Regions from separate parts of the Janibacter sp. YB324 genome, predicted to be linked through region 1. Evidence: riboswitches for the same ligand, from Rfam matches in the RefSeq annotation. Region 1 holds a riboswitch; the other holds the start of a gene.

Region 1 (6,965 bases):
CTCGACCCGGTGGGCAGGCCTCCCCAGGTGCCGGCACGCGCCTTGCGTCGCCACGGCATCCAGCGTCGCGACACCCGCCACGTGCGCCCGTTCGGATCGACGACCTTCACGACTCCCCCTCCTCGCGCTCGACGAGCCACCGCAGCAGCGGGGCGACGTCGTCGGGCAGCGGGTGCGTCGGGTCGGTCCAGCGCACCTCCTCGATCTCGGCGGCCGGCGTGATCGTCGGCCGCGACTGCTGCGCCAGGTGCGGGTGCCGGAAGACGCTCGCGATGAGCGGGCGGCCGGCTTCGTTGGCCGCGGTCGTGCGGTGCACGGCGAGCAGCTCGAGGTCCTCGGGCGCCAGGACCAGCCCGAGCTCCTCCTCGACCTCGCGCAGCGCGCACCGTGCCGGGCTCTCGCCCTCCTCGGGCTTGCCGCCCGGGTGCATGAAGGACTCGGTGCCCCGCTTGCGCACCGTGAGGACGTGCCCGTCGGCGTCCCGCAGGTCGACGGCGCTCACGACGATCGCGTCGCCGTGGTCGCGGGGCCGCTCGCTCGCCAGGACGGCGTAGACGAGGCTGTCGGTCCACTCCCCCTTGCTGAAGAGGTCCTCCAGGTGGGTCGCCTCGAGCCGCATCCCGAGCCGCTCGCACAGGGCTGCCGAGGCGGAGTTGCGTGCGTCGAGCTCGGCGACGACGCGGTGCGTGCCGTAGTGGTCGAAGGCGTGGTCGATGAGCGCACGAGCCGCCTCCGTCGCGAAGCCGCGCCCCGCCACGTCGGGACGGAAGACCCAGCCGACCTCTCCCTTCGCCCCCGTCCCGTCCGTGGCCCACAGGGCGACGTCGCCGACGACCGCACCCTCGTGCTCGACGACGAGGGCGAGCGCCTGCCGCGGGGTGTCCAGGCCGGCGCGGCCGACCCGCTCGGCGACGCGGGCGACGGCGACCTCGCGGGTCCACGGCGGCTCGAGCAGGTGGCGCGCGACCTCGGGGTCGGCGTAGTAGGCCAGGGTCGCGTCGACGTCGGCGTCGCGCCACGGCCGCAGCACGAGACGCTCGGTGCGGATCGGCAGGAGCGGGGCGGAGGTCACGGCAGCACGCTAGCGCCGGCGCACGAAGGGGGGCGCTCCCCCCTTCGTCCCGCCTCGCCGGTGCACACCCGGCTCTCAGGGGACCGGCCTACGCTGGCCGGGTGACCAGCGCCGCCCAGCCCCCTGGCCTACCCGAGCTCTCCGACGACGCCGTGCGTCGGTTCGCGCAGATCCGGGAGGACTTCACCCGGATGATGCTCGGCTACCGCTTCGGCATGGAGCAGGTGGCGACGCGGCTGGAGATCCTGCGCGAGGAGTTCGCCGAGCTGCACCTCGACAACCCGATCGAGCACATCTCCACCCGGGTCAAGAGCCCCGAGTCGATCCTCGAGAAGGCCGCACGGCAGGGCGTGGAGCTGGAGATCCCGGCGCTGCGCGAGCACATCACCGACATCGCCGGCGTGCGGGTCATCTGCTCCTTCGTCGCCGACGTCTACCGCCTCATGACCGCCCTCACCGAGCAGGCGGACATCTCCGTGCGCTTGGTCAAGGACTACATCGCCAACCCCAAACCCAACGGCTACCGGTCGCTGCACGTCATCCTCGAGATCCCCGTCTTCCTCTCGTCGGGGCCCGTCCAGGTGCCGGTGGAGGTGCAGTTCCGCACCGTGGCCATGGACTTCTGGGCGAGCACCGAGCACAAGATCTTCTACAAGTACGAGGGTGACGTGCCCGCCCACCTGCGCCAGCGGATCAACGACGCGGCGGCCACGGCCGCGCGCATGGACGAGGAGATGGCGCAGCTGCACCGGGCGGTGCACGGCACCGACTGAGGCGGGCCGGCGCCTGCCGCGAGCGCCCGGCGCCACAGACACGCCGGGACCGATAAAAGATCTCCACAGGGCCGTGACCAAACCGTGTCCCGATGCCCTATTCTTCTTTTCGACCCCACACTGCGGGGTCACCACCAGGTCGCCGAGTCCTGCCAGCCGGGTGGTCCCTGAACACCACGGCAGGAGCGGGGGACCCATTTTTTCGGCCCCAGTGCCTCGGGGTGAAGTCCACGCGGTCGCATGACCGCTGGGCGGGATGCTCATCTCCATCCCAACCCGACAGCTAACTCCGCAGGCGGAGGAGATCCCATGTCGATGTTCTACGCCGGGCGCCACCGCGCCCCGAGCACCAAGACCCCCCACCGCGCCGGCGCCAGCATGGTCGCCGTCGCCGCCGTGAGCCTGGGCACCGCCGCGGCCACCGCCCCCGGCGCCAGCGCTGCCCCCTCTGCGGTCAGCGCTCCCGCGGCTGCCTCCGTCTCGTCGGCCACCTCGGCGACGACCTTCTCCGGCCTGGTCAAGCGGGGCCACCGCGGAAGCCTGGTCAAGCAGGTCCAGCGCAAAGTCGGCGTGAGCGCCGACGGCATCTTCGGCCCCATGACCCAGTCCGCGGTCAAGCGCTACCAGAAGCGCAACGGCCTCGTCGCCGACGGCATCGTCGGCCCCCGCACCGGCACCAAGATGGGCCTGCGCTCGACCTCCACCGTGTCCTCGCGCACCACGACCCGGTCCTCGGTCTCCACCTCCTCGGTCCTGTCGACGGCGGCCAGCCTCGTCGGCACGCCCTACGTCTACGGCGGCACCTCGCGGTCCGGTTGGGACTGCTCGGGCTTCACCCAGTACGTCTTCGCCCGCCACGGCAAGAGCCTGCCGCGCACGGCCGAGCAGCAGCGTCGCGCCACCACCCGCGTCTACTCCCCGCAGCCCGGCGACCTCGTCTTCTTCGGCGCGCCGGCCTGGCACATGGGCATCTACGCCGGCAACGGCATGATGTACGACGCCGGCAACGCGCGCGTCGACACGACCAAGCGCAAGATCTGGACGAGCAACGTGACCTACGGCCGCGTCCGCTGACCCCAGCACCCCACGACGAAGGGGGCTCCGACCATCACGGTCGGGGCCCCCTTCGTCATTGCTGCCCCTGCGTCATTGGTGCACAACGGGTTTCGCCACCCGCGTTACCATTTCGTGACTATATGACCTATGGTCGAACGCGGTCCCGGCCACTGCCGGGACGCCGTCGAGGACGCCGAGTCCTACCACCTCGACGGGGTACCCCAGCAGCACCGGTAGGAGCGGAGGACCCAACCTCTGGCCACACGGCCTCGGGGTGAAGTCCTACGGCGGGGCATCGCCCGGTCGAAGGGCGGGATGGTCTCCATCCCAACCCGACAGCTAACTCCGCAGGCGAGAGGAGACAGCATGACCATGTTCTACACCGCACGTCACGCCGCCCCCCGCGCCCACCGCTCTGCGGCACAGCGCACGGGCGCCGGCGTCCTCGCCGCCACGGCTCTCGGCCTGGGGGCATCGACGATGACCGCCACGAGCGCGGCAGCCCAGGGCGGCCCCGAGGCTCCGGCCCCGGCCACCTCGCAGACCGCCTCGACCGGCGGCGCGCAGAGCGCCGGCAACTCCGTCGCTCCCAGCGGCTCGACCTCCCTCTCCGACCACGTGCGCGTCGGCGACACCGGCAGCGTCGTCAAGCAGATCCAGGACAAGGTCGGCGTCAGTGCCGACGGCGTCTTCGGGTCCCTGACCGAGCAGGCCGTGAAGAGCCGGCAGGCCAAGAACGGTCTGTCGGCCGACGGCATCGTCGGCCCCGAGACCGGCTCCGCCCTGGGCCTGACCGGCGGCGGCTCCAGCTCGACCGGTGGTGCCCAGTCCGCGGACGGTGGCACCGCCGAGACCGCCCAGGCCTCGGCCAGCGCCCCGGCCTCCGACTCGTCGATCGTCAACACCGCGCGCAGCCTCACCGGCACGCCCTACGTCTACGGCGGCACGACCACCGCGGGCTTCGACTGCTCCGGCTTCGTGCAGTACGTCTACGACAAGGCGGGTAAGGACATCCCGCGCACGACGCAGCAGCAGCAGGCTGCAGCCACCCCGGTCTCCAACCCACAGCCCGGTGACATCGTCTTCTTCGGCAACCCCGCGTACCACAACGGGATCTACGCCGGCGACGGCAAGATCATCGACGCGGGCAACTCCGAGTCGCCGGTGCAGGAGCGCGACATCTGGACCGATGACGTGACCTACGGCCGCTTCTGAGCGACCCCGCGCAGGCCGCTCCCGAGCGGCTCGCACGACAAGGCCCCGACCGCTACGGTCGGGGCCTTGTCGTGCTCGGGTGCCGAAGGCGCGTGAGACACTGGCCCTTTCTACACGTGTAGTCGTCCCAGGAGGTCATCCGTGCCCGCCACCCACGCCACCGGCGAAGCCCTCGAGCTCACCGACCGCGACCTGCTCCCCCTTCGTCCCTGGCGTCGGGCGCAGGAGGACCCGCAGCATCCCTCCTTCAGCCACGTCGTCGACGGCGACTGGCAGACCATCACCGCCGGAGAGCACCTCGAGAGCCTCGTTGCGACGGTCCGGGGACTCATCGCAACCGGCGTCACCGCCGGTGACCGTGTGGTGCTCATGGCCGACACCCGCTATGAGTGGCTGCTGCTCGACGAGGCGATCTGGAACGCCGGGGCCGGCACCGTCCCCGTCTACCCGTCGTCGTCGCGCAGCCAGCTCGAGTGGATCGTCCGCGACTCCGGCGCGCGGGTCCTGCTCGTCGAGACGCCGGCGATGGCACAGTTGGCCACCGGTCTCGACGTCGAGGTCCTCGTCATCGACGACGGCGCCCTCGCCACCCTCGCCGAGCGCGGTCAGACCGTGGCCGAGGATGAGGTGCACGCGCGCCGGGACGCAGTGACCTTCGACGGCCTCGCCGGGATCGTCTACACCTCCGGCACCACCGGTCGGCCGAAGGGGGTCGTCCTCACCCACCGGCACCTCGCCGCCGAGGTCGCCGGCTGCCTGGCACACCCGATCGGCGAGGTCGGGGCGCCCGGCCGCCGCATCCTGATGTTCCTGCCGATGGCGCACGTGCTCGCCCGCTCCGTCGCCTACATCGCCGCGCAGTCCGGCGCCACGGTCGGCTTCTGGTCCGACTTCTCGACGATCGTCGAGAAGTTCGGTTCCTTCCGTCCGCACATGGTCGTCGGCGTACCCCGGGTCTTCGAAAAGGTGCATGCCGGCATTCGCGCCAAGGCGGCCGGGCGCCGCGTCTCCGCCGCCGTCTTCGCGAAGGGGGAGCAGGTCGCCATCGACTGGAGCCGGGCCGTGGGCGACGACCCGCGCCCGGGCAGCCCCGGGCTGCGGCTGCGTGTGCTGCACGCGGTCTTCGACCGGCTGCTCTACGCCAAGGTCCGCGCGGCCCTCGGCGGGGAGACGATGTACGAGATCAGCGGCGGCGGGGCGCTCGGCGAGCGCCTCGGCCACTTCTTCCGCGGCGTCGGCGTGCCGATCCACGAGGGCTACGGCCTGACCGAGACCTGCGCGGCGATCACCGTCAACGGGCCCGGCCAGCAGCGCGTCGGCACCGTCGGCCGGCCGCTGCCGGGCAACGAGGTGCGCATCGGCGAGGACGGGGCGATCGAGGTCCGCGGTGCCGTCGTCACCGACGAGTACTGGGGCAACGACGAGGCGACCCGGTCGTCGATCGTCGACGGCTGGTTCGCCACCGGTGACCTCGGCTCGCTCGACGACGAGGGCTACCTGACGATCACCGGCCGGGCCAAGGAGATCATCGTGACCGCCGGCGGCAAGAACGTCGTCCCCGGCCCGCTCGAGGACGTGCTGCGGTCCCACCCGCTCGTGTCCCAGGCAATGGTCGTCGGCGAGGGGCGGCCCTTCGTCGCAGCGCTCATCACGCTCGACCCGGAGGCGGAGCGCCCCGCCGACCCGCAGGCCGAGCTCCAGGGCGTCGTCGACGAAGCCAACGAGCTGGTCTCCAAGGCCGAGGGCATCAAGAAGTTCGTCGTCCTCGACGACGACTTCACCGAGGATTCGGGCGAGATGACCGCGACGCAGAAGCTCAAGCGCCACGTCATCGAGACCCAGCGCGCCGAGGCGATCGAGGGGCTCTACGCGAAGCGCTGAGTCGGGGCCGGAGGGGCAACCGGGGTCCCGGACGGGGACGGTCGGGTCCGCTCAGCCGCTCGCCGGCACCGCCGTGAGCACGACGTTGTCGCGGTAGTGCTGCTCCCCGTCGATCGTCATCACCGGGCCGCCGCAGGTGACGAGGGCGAGCTGGCGGGGGCCGTCCACCCGGAAGATCGAGCGGGGCAGCGATACCTTGGAGTAGCTCTGCAGGCTCGTCGTGACGAAGGTCGACCGACGACCCGCGCCGTCGGTGACGTGGACCAGCGCTCCCGGACGGGCGTCACTGAGCCGCGCGAGGGCACCAGGGGTCCCGGACAGGTCGACGTGCCCGGCGAGCAGGGTCGTCCCCGCGCCGGCGCGGAGGGGGGCGGACCACACGTCGCGACCGACCCGCCACGGTTCCCGCGGGATGTCGAGGGACCCACTGCTGAACTTCACGCCGTCGAGGCTCGCGTAGATCCCGAGCGAGGGCACGTAGAGACGATCGGGACCCATGCGGTCGGGCGACATGACGAGCTCCCGGCTCGTGCTCGACGAGGAGCCGGCCGGGGTGCTCGAGGACGGCGCCGGGTCGTCGGGGATCGCGGCGACGGTCGCCGTGCGGGTCGGGTCCGGGGTCGGCGACGCCACCGCGAAGGTCTGGCTGGGGACCGGCGCCGCGACCGGCTCCTCGCCGCCCGCGACCGACCACCACGTCAGTGCCGCGCCCCCGGTGACGAGGACGAGGGCGACGAGCAGCAGCGCGAGTCGTCTCAGGGTGCCGCGCCCGATCAGCTGGCGCGACGAGCGCGCACGGCGACGCCGATACCGCTCAGGACCAGCAGCCCGCCGCCGAGGAGGCCCAAGGTGTTGGGTCCGGCGACGTCGGGGACACCGGCGTTGATCGTGCGGGCCTGGGAGCGGTCTGCGGCGTCGGAGCCGTCGGTGCCGAAGTAGGTCTCGCACGCGATGCCGTCGTTGTCGGC
Region 2 (6,965 bases), 570 kb from region 1:
ACGCGCTCCCCCAGGCGATGGTGCTCACCGCGATCGTCATCGCCCTGGCCTCGGTCGGCTTCGTCCTCTCCCTCGCCTACCGCCAGTGGCGGATCACCGGCAGCGACGACGTCCCCGACGACGCCGAGGACGAGCTGATCAAGCGCCTCGCCGAACGCGACGAGGTCTCCAGCACCTACGACGACGACACCCAGTCCACGACCGAGGCCCAAGAGGAGGACGCGACCGCATGACCGTGGCCAACCTCCTGCCCATGCCGGTGCTGCTGCCGCTGCTCGGTGCCGCCCTCACCCTGGTCGCCCGCCGTCACCCGCGCGTGCAGGTCGCCATCAGCATCGTCGTGCTCGCCGCCAGCCTCGCCGTCGCCGCCACCCTCATGTGGTCCACCCACCACGACGGACCCATCGCGCTGTGGCTCGGCGCGTGGTCCGAACCCTTGGGCATCGCCCTCGTCGCCGATCGGCTCTCGGCGCTCATGCTGCTCATCAGCTCCTTCGTCATCCTCGTCGTGCTCGTCTTCGCCATCGGGCAGGGCGTCGCCGACGGCGACGAGGACTCGCCGCTCGCGATCTACTTCCCGACCTATCTCGTGCTCTCGGCCGGCGTGTCCAATGCCTTCCTCGCGGGCGACCTGTTCAACCTCTTCGTCAGCTTCGAGATGCTGCTCTTCGCGAGCTTCGTCCTGCTGACCCTCGGCGGCAGCGGCACCCGGATCCGGGCGGGGACGACCTACGTCATCGTCTCGATGGTCTCCTCCTTCCTCTTCCTGTCGGCGATCGCCGGGGTCTACGCCGCGACCGGCACGGTCAACCTGGCGCAGCTCTCCCTTCGCCTGCCCGAGATCGACTCGACGGTCTCGCTGGCGCTGCAGCTGATGCTCCTCACCGTCTTCGGCATCAAGGCGGCCGTCTTCCCGATGTCGGCGTGGCTGCCCGACTCCTACCCGTCGGCGCCGGTGCCGGTCTCGGCCGTCTTCGCCGGACTGCTCACCAAGGTCGGCGTCTACGCGATCGTGCGCACCCAGTTCCTGCTCTTCCCCGAGTCACCGCTGCACCACCTGATCATGGGGGCCGGCCTGCTGACGATGATCATCGGCATCCTCGGGGCGGTGGCCCAGCCGGGGATCAAGCGGATGCTCTCCTTCACCCTCGTCAGCCACATCGGCTACATGCTCTTCGGCATCGGGCTGGCGAGCGAGTCCGGGGTGTCGGCGGCGATCTTCTACATCGCCCACCACATCACCGTGCAGACCGCGCTCTTCCTCATCTCCGGCCTCATCGAGCGGGTGGGCGGCTCGACGGTCATCGACCGCCTCGGCGGGCTCGCCGCGAGCACCCCGGTGCTCGCCGTCCTCTTCTTCGTCCCGGCGATGAACCTCGCCGGCATCCCGCCCTTCTCCGGCTTCGTCGGCAAGGTCGGCCTGCTGCAGGCCGGCACCCAGGACGGCAGCGTCATCGCCTGGACGCTCGTCGTCGGCTCGGTCGTCACCTCGCTGCTCACCCTCTACGCCGTGGCCAAGACGTGGAGCGCGGCCTTCTGGCGGCCGCGTGCTGTCGAGGGCCAGGACCAGACCTTCGAGATGCCGACGCTCACCCCGAGCTTCGGGCGCCTGAGCGACGCCATCGGCGCCGCCGTCGCGGCCCAGCGCCCCTCGACCCCGATCGCCCCGCCGCCGGCGGTGACCCAGGTCGAGCGGCCGATGCCGCCGCTCATGCTGGGCGCGGCCGCCGCGGTCGTCGCCTTCAGCCTGGGGCTCTCGCTCTTCGCCGGCCCGCTCTTCACCTACACCGACGCGGCGGCCCGGCAGATGCTCTCCAGCGATGCCTACGTCCGCGCCGTCCTGCCCGAGGAGGCGCCGTGAGCGACACCGCCATCGACACGACCCCGGCGACCCGTCGGCGCGGCGGCTTCCAGCCCCGGGCGATCATCGCCCTGGCCGTCGTGTGGGTCCTGCTCTGGGACCGCATCACCCTGGGCAACATCGTCAACGGCCTGATCATCGGCGCGGTCGTCACGCAGATCTTCCCGCTGCCCTCGATCCAGTACTTCGGGCGGATCCACCCGTGGCGCCTCCTGCTGCTCATCGGGCGCTTCCTCGTCGACCTCGTGAGCGCCGCGGTCCAGATCGCCGGCGCCACCCTGAGCCGCCGCCCCAGCCAAGGTGGCTCGATCGTCGAGGTCCGGATGCGCACGCAATCGGAGTTCTACATGACGATCGTCTCCGCGCTCGTCTCCCTCGTGCCCGGGTCGATCGTCGTCGAGGCCAGACGCGGCGCCAACGTCCTCTACGTCCACGGCTTCCACGTCACCACGCCCGAGGGCGTGGAGGAGCTGCGCCGAGACGTCCTGGCCGTCGAGACCCGGGTCGTGCGGGCCATCGGCACCCCCGAGGAGATCTCGATCTGCACGCAGGAGGTCGCATGAGCATCATCCTGTCGATCGGGCTCGGGCTGCTCTTCGCCGCCGCCGGCCTGGTCCTCGTGCGCATCGCGCGGGGTCCGACCACCCTCGACCGTGCTCTGAGCCTCGACGTGGTCATCGTCATCGTCATCGGCATCATGGCGACCCAGATCGTGCGCACCGGTGACGCCGGGACGCTGCCGATCCTCGTCGTCTTCAGCCTCACCGGATTCGTCGGGTCGGTCTCGGTCGCCCGCTTCATGGCCCGCAAGGACGATGCCTCATGAGCTGGGCGCAGATCCTCGACCTCGCCGGGGCGATCAGCCTGCTCCTCGGTGCCACGCTGGCGCTCGTCGGCGCGATCGGCCTGGTGCGCCTGCCCGACTTCTTCGCCCGCATGCACGCCGCCACCAAGCCGCAGACCCTGGGCCTGCTGCTCATCCTGCTCGGCCTGGCGCTCACGGTGCGCACCTGGGCCTCGGTCGCCACGCTGCTCATCGTCGTCGGCGCCCAGGCCCTCACCGCCCCGGTCACGGCACACATCCTCGGCCGCGCCGGCTACCGCACCGGCATCGTCGAGGACGGCCTGCTCCACCACGACGAGCTCGGCGCCGCCTACCGACGGATGCAGGAGCAGGACCGGCAGCGCGAGCAGTCCTGACGACATGACGCAGGGGGCGAAGGGAGCAGCTGCTCCCTTCGCCCCCTGTCGGGTCGGCGGTCAGACCCGGCCGTAGCCGGAGACCCCGTCGAAGATCGGGCGGATCGAGACCGACGAGCCGGTGCGCGGCGAGTCGATCATCATGCCGTCGCCGACGTAGATGCCGACGTGCCACGACGGGGACCCGAAGAAGACCAGGTCGCCGGGCTGCGGGCTGGACACCGGGGTGGCGGCGGCCTGCTGGGCGGTGGTCACGCGCGGGATGGACTTGCCGGCCTTGGCGAAGACGTACTGCGTGAAGCCGGAGCAGTCGAAGCCCGCGGGGGTCGAGCCGCCGTAGACGTAGGGGGTGCCGATGTACTGCTTGGCGATCTCGATGACATTGCTCGAGGCGGCCGGGGCCGGCGCCGCGGTCTCGGCGGCGGGGGTCGAGGTGCTCGCCTGCGGGGCGGGCGACTGGCGCTCCTGCGAGCGGCTGGCGGCCTCGGACTCGCGCTCCTGCGCGGCCTGCTCACGCTCGGCGCGCATGCGCAGCTGGTAGGGGGTGGGGCCGGTCGGCTTGGCGACGGGCTCGACCTCGATCTTGCCGAAGGCGGAGGTCGCGGCCGTCGAGGTGGCCGGGGCGCTCGGCGCGGTGACGGCCGCGGCAGCCGGGGCGGCGGGGGCAGCAGCGGCCCGGACCGGGGTGGCGTCGACCTGGTCGGCGGCGGTGCTCGCCTGCGCGGGGATGGCGATGGCGGCGACGAGACCACCGGAGGCGGCGAAGGACGGCGGAGCCCTTGGCCAGCGGGGTGCCCGTCTGGCTGATGACGGTGCCGATCTCGGTCAGGGGGTTGTAGCGCTCAGGAGCGCGGTGGCGCCCGACGTTGTGAGACACGATGTATACCTCTGTCCCGCCTGCGAGGTCAGCTGTCGGGTTCGGGCCAGAGGTGCGGTCCGGTCCCGCGGCACCGGACCGACCCAGCGGTCCGCACGCCCCGGGACTTCACCCCGAGGAGCATCCGCGATGCCCCATGAGTGGGTCCCCCGCTCCTGCCATGCGGTGCTCTCACTACCGTCGGTGCGGTGGCAGGACTTGTCGTCCGCGTGACGGATCCGCCCAGGGGAGGCGGACCTCCCGACCGCACCTGCCGATCACGAAAATGTCACACCGAGGTCACGGCACGGTACGCACGCGGTCAGGGCGCGATCTGCTCCACGAAGACGTGGACGGCCACGTCGCGCGGCAGCGAGACCGCGTCGGAGGGGGCCGCGCCGTCACGGGCGACGATGATGCGGTCGTCCTCGGGAGTGACGCGCACGACCTCGCGCGGGCGCAGCCGGGCCTCGGTGAGCAGTGCGAGCGCCTCGTGGTCCTCCTGCGCCGGCTCACCGATGCGCCGCACACGGAAGGGACCGGTCAGGCCGCCGTCGACGACGTCGGTGAGGCTGGAGAGCCCCTCGAGGTAGTCGTCGGCCGGGGCCTCGTCGCCGCCGGCGAGCAGCTCGTCGAGGCCGGGGATCGGGGTGCCGTAGGGCGACTCGCGGTGCTCGGGGATCATGGCGAGGATCTTGCGCTCGACGCGCTCGCTCATCACGTGCTCCCAGCGGCAGGCCTCGTCGTGGATGTGCTCCCACTCGAGGCCGATGACGTCGGCGAGCAGTCGCTCGGCGAGGCGGTGCTTGCGCATGACGCGGGTGGCGAGGAGCCGGCCCTCGTCGGAGAGCACGAGGCGACGGTCCTCGCCGAGGCTCACCAGCCCGTCACGCTCCATGCGCGCGATCGTCTGCGAAACGGTGGGACCCGAGTGCCCCAGCCGCTCGGCGATGCGGGCCCGCATGGGCGGGATGTCCTCCTCCTCGAGCTCGAAGATCGTGCGGAGGTACATCTCCGTGGTGTCGATGAGATCCTTCACGGCTCCATCATGCCTTGCCGCGCTCCCGGTCGGCTCGCGAGACCCACAGGCTCGTCCAGCCCAGCCCGACGAGCCCGGTCGCGCCGAGCACCACCGCCGCGACCGGCAGCGACACCAGGGCCGTCACGGCGCTCAGCCCGAGCGTGCCGCCGGCGTGGCCGAGCTCGCCCATGAGCCGCCAGGCGCCGAGGAACTGCGCGCGGTCGCGGTCCGGCGCCGCATCGGCCCCGAGGGTCATGACGATGCCGGACCCCAGACCATTGCCCAGGGCCATGACGAGGGCCACGGCGAGCAGCTCCCCCTTCGTGCCGGCGAGGGGCAGCGCGAGGAAGGACGTCGAGACCACCGACAGCAGCACCGCGACGACCCACACCCGGCCGAGGCGGTCCATGACCCAGCCTCCCGGGTAGACGAGGAGCAGCTCGGCGACGCCGGCGACGGCGAAGATCTGCGAGGAGTCGACGCCGTCGAGCCCGATGTGCACCGCCCACAGGGGCAGGATCACCAACCGCGACTGCCGCAGCGCGGAGATCACCGTGACGCCGATGCCCTGGGTGAGCAGGAGGCGCGCGTGCTGCCGCACGACCCGCAGGACCCCCGTGTGCGGCTCCCCGGCCCGGGCCCGCTCGTGGTCGCCGGTGAGGTCGGGCGCGGTGAGCACGGTGACCACCGAGCCGACGGCGAGGAGCACGGCCACTCCGTAGGCCCCCTGCAGGCCGAAGGGGGCGATCGCCACCGAGCCCAGGACCGGCCCGAGGAGCAGCCCCGCGCGCATCGAGCCGCCGAGCAGCGACATGCCGCGGGCGAGCAGCCGCTGCGGCAGCACGTCGATCATGTAGCCCTGCCGGGCGAGGAAGAAGGCCGAGGACGCCAACCCGCTCAGCAGGAGCGCCACGCCCATGAGCCACAGCGAGGGCGCCCAGCCGGCGACCGCCAGGGCGACGATGTCGAGCAGCCCGGCGCGCACGAGCGTGGCCCGCTCCCCGATGCGGGCGACGAGCGCCCCGGCGGGCAGGACCCCGACGAGCTGGCCGACGCCGGTGAGGGCGACGACGAAGGCGGCCGTGCCGATGCTCGCCCCGAGCTCGTCGGCGCGCAGCGCCGCGATCGGCACGACGGCACCCGTGGCCGCGGCGGAGAGCAGGGTCGGCCCGAAGGCGGGTACGGCGATGCGCCTCCAGCCGAAGGTCTCGCTCTCGCTCATCCCGGCCATCCTCTCCTGCCGCGGTGTCGATACCTTGGGCGGTGTCAGCGTCGCCGCCCGAAGGAGTGCCCATGACCCGCCCCCTCGCCCTCGTCACCGGCGCCAGCTCCGGCATCGGCGCCGCCACCGCGCGCGCCCTCGCAGCGGCCGGCCACGAGGTGGTCTGCGCGGCCCGCCGCACCTACCGCATCGCCGACCTCGCCGCCGAGATCGACGGGCGCGCGGTCACCTGCGACGTCACCGACCCCGACGCGGTGGCCGCCCTGGCCGCCGAGGTGGGCGACCGGCTCGACGTGCTCGTCAACAACGCCGGTGGCGCCTACGGCCTCGACCCCGTGGCGACCGGCGACGTCGAGGACTGGCGGGCGATGTACGAGGTCAACGTCATCGGGACCCTGCGCGTGGTGCAGGCGCTGCTCCCTTCGCTCGTGGCGGCCGAGGGGGTCATCGTCAACGTCGGCTCCATCGCGGGGCGCACCTCCTACGAGGGCGGCGCCGGCTACACCGCGGCCAAGCACGCGCTGGCGACGATGACCGAGACGATGCGTCTAGAGCTCGTGGACCAGCCGGTGCGGGTCACCGAGATCGCGCCCGGGATGGTGCAGACCGAGGGATTTTCGCTCACCCGCTTCAAGGGTGACCGGGAGCGGGCGGAGCAGGTCTACGCCGGCGTCGCCGAGCCGCTCGTCGCCGACGACATCGCCGAGGCGATCACCTGGATGGCCACCCGGCCGCGCCACGTCAACATCGACCTCATGGTCATCAAGCCGCGGGCGCAGGCCGCCGCCCACAAGGTCCACCGGGA

The links. Region 1 has a riboswitch for cyclic di-AMP ahead of H7A72_RS15720 (C40 family peptidase). Riboswitches for the same ligand answer to the same signal wherever they lie in the genome.
Region 2: it holds a riboswitch for cyclic di-AMP, as region 1 does, so the genes downstream of both, H7A72_RS01985 (C40 family peptidase) here and H7A72_RS15720 (C40 family peptidase) in region 1, are expected to answer to the same signal.

Annotation. Positions count from the first base shown of each region.
Region 1 is NZ_CP060120.1:3,189,655-3,196,619, forward strand. It holds gene H7A72_RS15700 (hypothetical protein) at 1-110, opposite strand, end outside; gene H7A72_RS17260 (GNAT family N-acetyltransferase) at 107-1,072, opposite strand; gene H7A72_RS15710 (GTP pyrophosphokinase family protein) at 1,174-1,845, shown strand; cyclic di-AMP (ydaO/yuaA leader) riboswitch at 1,976-2,158, shown strand; gene H7A72_RS17025 (NlpC/P60 family protein) at 2,155-2,919, shown strand; cyclic di-AMP (ydaO/yuaA leader) riboswitch at 3,083-3,271, shown strand; gene H7A72_RS15720 (C40 family peptidase) at 3,268-4,116, shown strand; gene H7A72_RS15725 (long-chain fatty acid--CoA ligase) at 4,258-5,997, shown strand; gene H7A72_RS17265 (class F sortase) at 6,049-6,630, opposite strand; gene H7A72_RS17270 (excalibur calcium-binding domain-containing protein) at 6,771-6,965, opposite strand, start outside.
Region 2 is NZ_CP060120.1:394,601-401,565, reverse strand. It holds gene H7A72_RS02010 (Na(+)/H(+) antiporter subunit C) at 1-233, shown strand, start outside; gene H7A72_RS02005 (Na+/H+ antiporter subunit D) at 230-1,861, shown strand; gene H7A72_RS02000 (Na+/H+ antiporter subunit E) at 1,858-2,424, shown strand; gene H7A72_RS01995 (monovalent cation/H+ antiporter complex subunit F) at 2,421-2,687, shown strand; gene mnhG (monovalent cation/H(+) antiporter subunit G) at 2,684-3,061, shown strand; gene H7A72_RS01985 (C40 family peptidase) at 3,122-3,589, opposite strand; cyclic di-AMP (ydaO/yuaA leader) riboswitch at 3,941-4,116, opposite strand; gene H7A72_RS01980 (metal-dependent transcriptional regulator) at 4,240-4,956, opposite strand; gene H7A72_RS01975 (MFS transporter) at 4,964-6,160, opposite strand; gene H7A72_RS01970 (SDR family NAD(P)-dependent oxidoreductase) at 6,232-6,965, shown strand, end outside.